Roseimicrobium gellanilyticum: one gene and its partner. The protein of the gene in region 1 interacts with the protein of each later gene in a pairwise test. Links are inferred from orthologs where the notes say so. Each region holds a gene or a part of one and is shown on either strand. Other genes may lie near its edges.

What was found.
Region 2: the proteins of DES53_RS07035 (region 1) and ileS interact in binary tests that used the Escherichia coli proteins (3 or more experiments, as listed by UniProt). The link is inferred for Roseimicrobium gellanilyticum from one-to-one orthologs.

What each region holds. Positions count from the first base shown.
Region 1 is NZ_QNRR01000002.1:411,858-415,088, forward strand. What follows is about bases 316-3,229. They hold DES53_RS07035 (sugar ABC transporter substrate-binding protein), read right to left. Parts: upstream 2,296-3,229; coding sequence 1,336-2,295; downstream 316-1,335. Other genes in these bases: DES53_RS07030 (ABC transporter permease), read right to left, coding at 331-1,296; DES53_RS07040 (glutamine synthetase beta-grasp domain-containing protein), read right to left, coding at 2,489-3,229. Outside these bases: DES53_RS07020 (SDR family oxidoreductase), read right to left, coding at 1-16; more of DES53_RS07040, read right to left, coding at 3,230-3,231. UniProt on the Escherichia coli protein: Part of the ABC transporter complex RbsABC involved in ribose import. Binds ribose. Also serves as the primary chemoreceptor for chemotaxis.
Region 2 is NZ_QNRR01000004.1:567,427-571,089, forward strand. What follows is about bases 284-3,629. They hold ileS (isoleucine--tRNA ligase), read right to left. Parts: upstream 3,271-3,629; coding sequence 484-3,270; downstream 284-483. Outside these bases: DES53_RS14795 (3-keto-disaccharide hydrolase), read left to right, coding at 1-36. UniProt on the Escherichia coli protein: Catalyzes the attachment of isoleucine to tRNA(Ile). As IleRS can inadvertently accommodate and process structurally similar amino acids such as valine, to avoid such errors it has two additional distinct tRNA(Ile)-dependent editing activities.

The DNA of each region.
Region 1 (3,231 bases):
GTTTATTGGAGGGCATTGCGGAATGGGAGGGTTCAGGGTCTCAATCCAGATTCGCTGCCGGCCGGAACCGTGCGTCCCTGTCGTGCGCCACACTTCAACTGGAGGCCTGAAAGACGAGTTTCGTCACGCCGCCCTGGCCGTCGGCTCCCTGCATTTTGGTTGCAAAATCGGATGACAAGACGTCTTGGGACGATATTCTTGCCCTCCACGACGCCTTCCAAAGGAGGCGACTTCCTTGGGGATATAGCTCAGTTGGTAGAGCGTCTCGTTCGCAATGAGAAGGTCAGGGGTTCGAATCCCCTTATCTCCACCAAGTCACCGGTTTGTGGGCTACCTCCGCCTCCGCGCATCCCACCACACGGCTGCCAGGATGACGCCGCCTTTGATCATGTACTGGAGGGAGAAATGGACGCCGGCCTGATTGAGGCCCTTGTCGAGAATGCCGATGATGATGGCCCCAAGGAGGGTGCCGGTCATGGTGCCACGTCCACCTTTCAGGCTGGCTCCGCCGACCACGGCGGCGGCGATGGCATTGAGCTCAAATCCCTGGCCGGAGGCAGGCTCGGCTCCATACAGCTGGGAAGCGTGTATCATGCCTGCAGTGGCCGTGAGCAATGCAGCAAGGATGTACACAGTTATCTCACACCTTGATACTGGAATGCCGGAATAGAGAGCCGCGAGACGGTTGTCTCCAATCGCGTAGAGATGCCTGCCGAAGACGGTGAAGTGAAGCATCGCTGCGGTGAGAAGATACACTGACAGCAGGATGAGCACCGGCATGGGAATGGTATCGAAGAGTCGGCCATTCCCGATGAAAAGAAACGTCTCCTGTGAGCCCGGCAGGCTGAGGGGGCGGCCTTCATTGAATCGTAGCGCGAGACCGCGAGCCACCAGCATGGTGCCCAACGTCACAATGAAGGCGGGCATTTGAGTCCTGGACACGGCGACGCCATGAAACAAACCGAAGAGTGATGCGACCGCGAGACCCGCGAGCATGGCAGGAAACACGTTCCAGCCGAGACCGATGGCCGAGCCATCGGGTGCAGTGGTGTTGACCATGCAGTAGGTGGTGACGGTTCCTACCAACGCCACCAGGGCTCCCACTGACAGATCGATGCCCCCGATGAGAATCACCAGCGTCATTCCAAAGGCGAGGATGGAATTCACGCCAATCTGCTGGGCAAGATCCAGAAGGTTGCTGGTGCTGGTGAAGTTTGGGACGAATGTCCCGAAGATCGCGAGAAGGATGGCAGTGGCCACGAGCAGCGTGAACTGCTGGCGGAGGAAGGCGTTCATGAAGGCGATACTGAGGGGCTGAGTGGAGATGATGCGGTCCTATTTCAGAAACTCCCCGGCATTCTCCTTCGTCACTGACTTCACAGGAATGCGGATGTCCTTCTCAATGGCATTGCCTGCGAGATGCTCGTAAGCTTTCTCTGCTGCCACCCGTCCAATCTCCTTGGGGAACTGTGCCGAGGTGGAGTGAATCTTGCCCTCCTTGATGGCGGCGGCAGCTTCACGTGAGCCGTCCACGGTGACAATCGTGACTTGGGCAGTCTTGCCCGCGGCTTCGATGGCGGAGAATGCACCGAGTGCGCAGGGATCATTGATGGGGAACACGGCATCAAGGTCCGGATAGCGGCCGAGTAGGTCGCGCATCACGGGGCGTCCGCCTTCGATGGAGCCCTTGCCCTCCTGAGTATCCAGCAAAGTCATGCCGGGATGCTTCGCCATCACTTCCTTGAAACCTGCCACGCGGTCGATGCAGGACTTGGCGGTCGACAGGTGCAGGATGACGACCTTGGCATTGGGCTTCACCTTGGCGAGTTCTTCGCAAGCAAGGCGACCGGCGCCGATGTTGTCACTGATGACCTGGCAGAGCACGAGCTCCGCATCGCTCACATCTGTGTCCACCACGATGATGGGTACGCCTTTGCGCTTCGCCTCGATGAGACTGCCGCGGATGCCCTCCCAGTTCACCGGATTCAGGAAGATGGCAGCCGGATTCTGCTGCAGGACATCGGAGAGATCGTTCTTCTGCTTCAGGCTGTTGAACTGCGAGTCGAGGGTGACGAGGCGATCTCCCTTCGACTCCACCACCTTCTTGAGACCTTCATTGAGGTCCACGAAGAAGGGATTGTTCATTGTCATGAAGGAAGCCGCAAACAGGCGGCCTTTCCCGCCACCGCTGCCGCTATCACCAGACGGGGCACCGGGTTTGTCGCCGGAGGGCGAGCAGGCTGCAAGCAGCGAGAGGGCAGCCAGGGGAAGGATGAGGAGGTGGCGGCGTTTCATGGCGGAGGGACAGCGGACGCGTGCCCTTTGTATCGGAAAGCATGCAGCCCTGACCATCAAAAACGCGGGAGTGGGGGCGAAACTCGCGGCGAGCAGGCGGTTCGAGGTCGCAAAAAAACGGCACTGCCGGTGAAGGCAGTGCCGCTTGAGTGGTGAATTAGAACCTCAGTTCAATTCAACCGAAGGAACCAACTTAGGCAGTCGGGACTTCGGCGATGGTCTTGAGAATGCGGGAGGCAATCTGGTAGGGGTCGCCCTGGCTGTTCGGACGGCGGTCTTCGAGGTAGCCCTTGTAGCCGCTGTTCACGAAGCTGTGGGGGATACGGATGGAGGATCCGCGGTCGGCGATGCCGTAGGTGAACTTGTCGATGGACTGCGTTTCGTGCAGGCCGGTCAGACGCAGATGGTTGTCCGGACCATAGACGGCGATATGCTCGTCCATGTTCTTCTGGAAGGCGCCCATGAGCTTCTCGAAGTACTCCTTGCCGCCCTTCGTACGCATGTATTCGGTGGAGAAGTTGGAGTGCATGCCGGAGCCGTTCCAGTCGCCACGAATGGGCTTGCAGTGGTACTCAACGTCCACGCAATACTTTTCACACAGGCGGTTCAGGAGGTAGCGAGCCATCCACACGTCGTCAGCGGCCTTCTTGGAGCCCTTGCCGAAGACCTGGAATTCCCACTGGCCCTTGGCCACTTCGGCGTTGATGCCTTCGTGGTTGATGCCGGCGTCAAGGCAGAGGTCGAGGTGCTCTTCCACAATCTGGCGGGCGATGTCACCCACGTACTTGTAGCCCACACCCGTGTAGTACGGGCCCTGGGGAGCGGGATAGCCTTCTTCCGGGAAGCCGAGGGGACGGCCGTCCTGGTAAAGGAAGTACTCCTGCTCGAAGCCGAACCAGGTGCCTTCGTCATCAAGGATGGTGGCGCGATGGTTGG
Region 2 (3,663 bases), on another replicon or contig:
ATCGTGAAGGAGCGCGAGTGGGATAAGAAGAAGTAAGCCGGTATCCGGTACGACAGTGCGACGGTGAATGCCTCGCACCGCTTTTTTGTGCAGTGGAAAGTAGTCCGCCGAGCTTCGGCGGTCAGTGGCTTGCATGACGTACGCTATGGTATCGGAAAACTAGCCGACTGGTAGTGCGAACGCTTTGCGTCGTGGAGTGCGGTGGCAAGCGCTAAGGCGCGACACCGCTTTGAGCGAAGCTGGTGATCGGACATAAACGAATCACGTTCTAACTTCCCCAGGCTCCGCGGTCCTGGATTTCTTTCACGGTGCACCTTCGTGCATGCGAAAACCCTTCGTTCAAAGCGGTGTCGCGCTTGAAGCTTGCCACCGCACTCCATGACGCAAAGCGCTCTGGCATACGTCAGCAGACATGCCCCACGGCATCAGCCGCAAGGCACTTCCCAACTGACCGCCGAGGCTCGGCGGACTACTTTCCTTTTCTCACACCGCGCCCTCGCACCGGTCACACAGGTCCGCATGCGACTGCGTACCCACGCTCGGCAGGTACTTCCAGCAGCGTGCGCACTTCTGGTGCGGCGAATTCAGCACTTCGGCGAAGAGTTCGGCCTTCGGCTCACGCGTCAGCTTCAGCGTGGAGAGAATGAAGAATTCCTCCATCGTCGCGCTGTCCTGGAACACCGCATTGGCGAAGCCTTCCTCCGGCAGCGTGACATTCACCGTGGCTTCCAGGTTGGCGCCGATGCGCTTTTCCTGGCGGGCCTTCTCGATGGACTGCTGGATGACGGCGCGGACCTTCAAGAGGTCTTCCACGGCGGCGCTGGCTTCTTCACCGGCGAAGTCGGGGTCGGGCTGTGGGAATTCCTCCACGTGCACGCTCTCCGTCTTGCCGAGATACTCCCACGTCTCATCCGCCGTGAAGGCGAGGATGGGCGCGAGCAGCAGGCACAGGCTTTCGGTGATGCGATGCATCGCAGTCTGCGTGGCGCGACGACGCGGGCTGTCCAGGCGATCGCAGTAGAGACGATCCTTCGTGATATCGATGTAGAGCGAACTCAGGTCGACGGTGCAGAACTGGTTCAGCGCATTGAAGACCTTGCGGAATTCAAACGCATCATACGCCTCACGGCATTCCTTCGTCACGCGATGAAGGCGCTCGAGGATCCAGCCATCCAGCAGGGTAAACTGCTCCTTGCTCACGGCATCCTTGTTGGCATCGAAGCCATTCAGGTTGCCGAGGAGCACGCGCAAGGTGTTGCGGATGCTGCGATAGTTCTGTGTGGATTGCTCGAAGAGTTGCTCGGAGAACGGCACCTCATTCTGATAGTCCACGGAAGCCGCCCAAAGGCGCACGAGATCGCCACCGTACTTGTTGTAGTAGTGGGACGCGGTCATGGGCTTTGCGTTCTTGTTCGTGCCCTGATCCGATTTGGAGATCTTCGCACCGCTCGTGTCCACCACAAAGCCGTGGGTGATCACACTCTTGTACGGTGCGGTGCCACGCGCGACCACGCTGACCATGAGTGAGCTCTGGAACCAGCCGCGATGCTGGTCCGTCGCTTCGAGATAGAGGTCCGCAGGCGCGCCGAGTTCAGGGTGGCGATCCAGCACGGCCACGTGGCTGCAACCGGAGTCGATCCACACGTCGAGCGTATCCACACCACGGCTCGTGCCTTCGGGAAGGCCGAGCATCTGTGCCCAGGTCGCGTCGTCCTTTTCGAACCACGCGTTGGTGCCTTCCTTTTCGAAAATGTCAGCCACCTTGCAGGCGAGATCCGCCGTGAGGATGACCGAGCCGTCCTTCGCGTAGAAGGCGGGCAGCGGCACACCCCACGTGCGCTGGCGGCTGATGCACCAGTCGGGACGGGATTCCACGGTGCCAAAGATGCGGTTGCGCGCCCACGCGGGCAGCCACTGCACCTTGTCGATTTCTTCCAGAGCTTTGCCGCGGATCTTGTCGATCTTGATAAAGAACTGTTCCACTGCGCGGAAGATGATCGGAGTCTTCGAGCGCCAGCAGTGCGGGTACTGGTGCACGTAGTTCTCACGCGCCAGCAACGCGCCCTTCTCACCCAGCAGGGTGATGATGGGCTCGTTCGACTGGAACACGTGCTTGCCCACGAGGTCAGGCAGACCCACCTCACTGGTGTAGTGACCCTTGTCATCCACGGGGGAGAAGATCTCCATGCCGTGGGCCTTGCCCGCAAGGTAGTCATCCTGACCGTGGCCGGGTGCGATGTGCACCTGGCCGGTACCGGTGTCTGCGGTGACGAAGTCGGTGTTGATGACCTTCGACGTGCGGTCGAGGAAAGGATGCTGAGCTTGCAGTCCGGCAAAGGCGCTGCCCTTCAGCGTGGCATGTTCCTTCGCAAGCGTGAAGCCGGTCTTCGCGGTGAATTCCCCGAGAAGATCCTTGTACACCACGAGCTTGCGCGTCTCGCCAGCAGCGTTGGCGAAGTCGCCGACGATGTAGCCAAACTCGGCATGAAGCGCGATGCCCAGGTTCGCGGGCAGCGTCCAGGGTGTGGTGGTCCAGATGACCATCGAGGCACCCTTCAACTCTGCAGGCAGGGAAGGGGAGTCCACGAGGTTGAAGGCCACGTAGATGGCAGGGGAGGTCTTGTCCTTGTACTCCACCTCAGCTTCCGCGAGCGCGGTGCCGGCGCCATAGCTCCAGATCACCGGGCGCTTGCTGCGGTAGATGAGGTCCTGCTCCACGAACTTTGCGAAGGTGCGGATGATGTCCGCCTCATACGCCGGGTCGAGCGTGAGGTAGGGCTTCTCCCAAGTGCCGAAGACACCGAGGCGCTTGAAGCTCTCGCGCTGGATGTCGATGTACTTCCGCGCGTACTCCTCGGACTTGCGGCGGATTTCCACCGGGCTCAGGCCGGCGCTTTCCTTCACTACGCGGAATTCGATCGGCAGCCCGTGGCAGTCCCATCCGGGGACGAAAGGCGCGTAATAGCCCAGCATGCTCTTGGACTTCACCACGAGGTCCTTCAGCACCTTGTTCAGGGCCGTGCCCATGTGCACGTCACCATTGGCGAAGGGCGGGCCGTCGTGCAGGACGAACTTCTTGTTCCCCTTCCGGCGCTCCTGAATGCGCTCATAGACGTTGGCGGCTTCCCATTGCGCGAGACGCTGCGGCTCCCTCTCTGTGAGGCTGGCGCGCATGGGGAACTCCGTCACCGGCAGGTGCAGGCTGTCCTTGTAAGGATTCGGGGCTTCCTTCTCCTTGTTCTTTGCTTTCTCAGGCTTCTTGTCGCTCATCAGGGTTTGTCCGGCACGCCGGGGAAAATGGTGGGTCGAGAGCCTAGCGGACTTTGGGGGAAAGGCAAATGCGGGGAGGAGCCACGTAGGGCGGCGGCTCCTTCAGGCAGGGACGAAACGCGCCCCTTGCCCGCCAGCCCATTTTTGGCCATCATGCGCCATCGTGCGCACCCGCAGGTCTGACGGCAATCGCAGGCGGTTTGCTGGGGCTCGTGAGCATACTCCTCGCGTGCTCTCTGTGGGCCTTCTTCCGGCCCGCAAGCACTCAGCCTTCGTTGGAGGAAATCATGAAGGCCTCGGAGGGTCTCGATGCGAGCGGCCGTGCGACGTTGCTGGAGAGGTTGGTGGGGGAGAGCGGCGAAAAAGACAAAAGTCGCTGAACTAGCTGCGCGA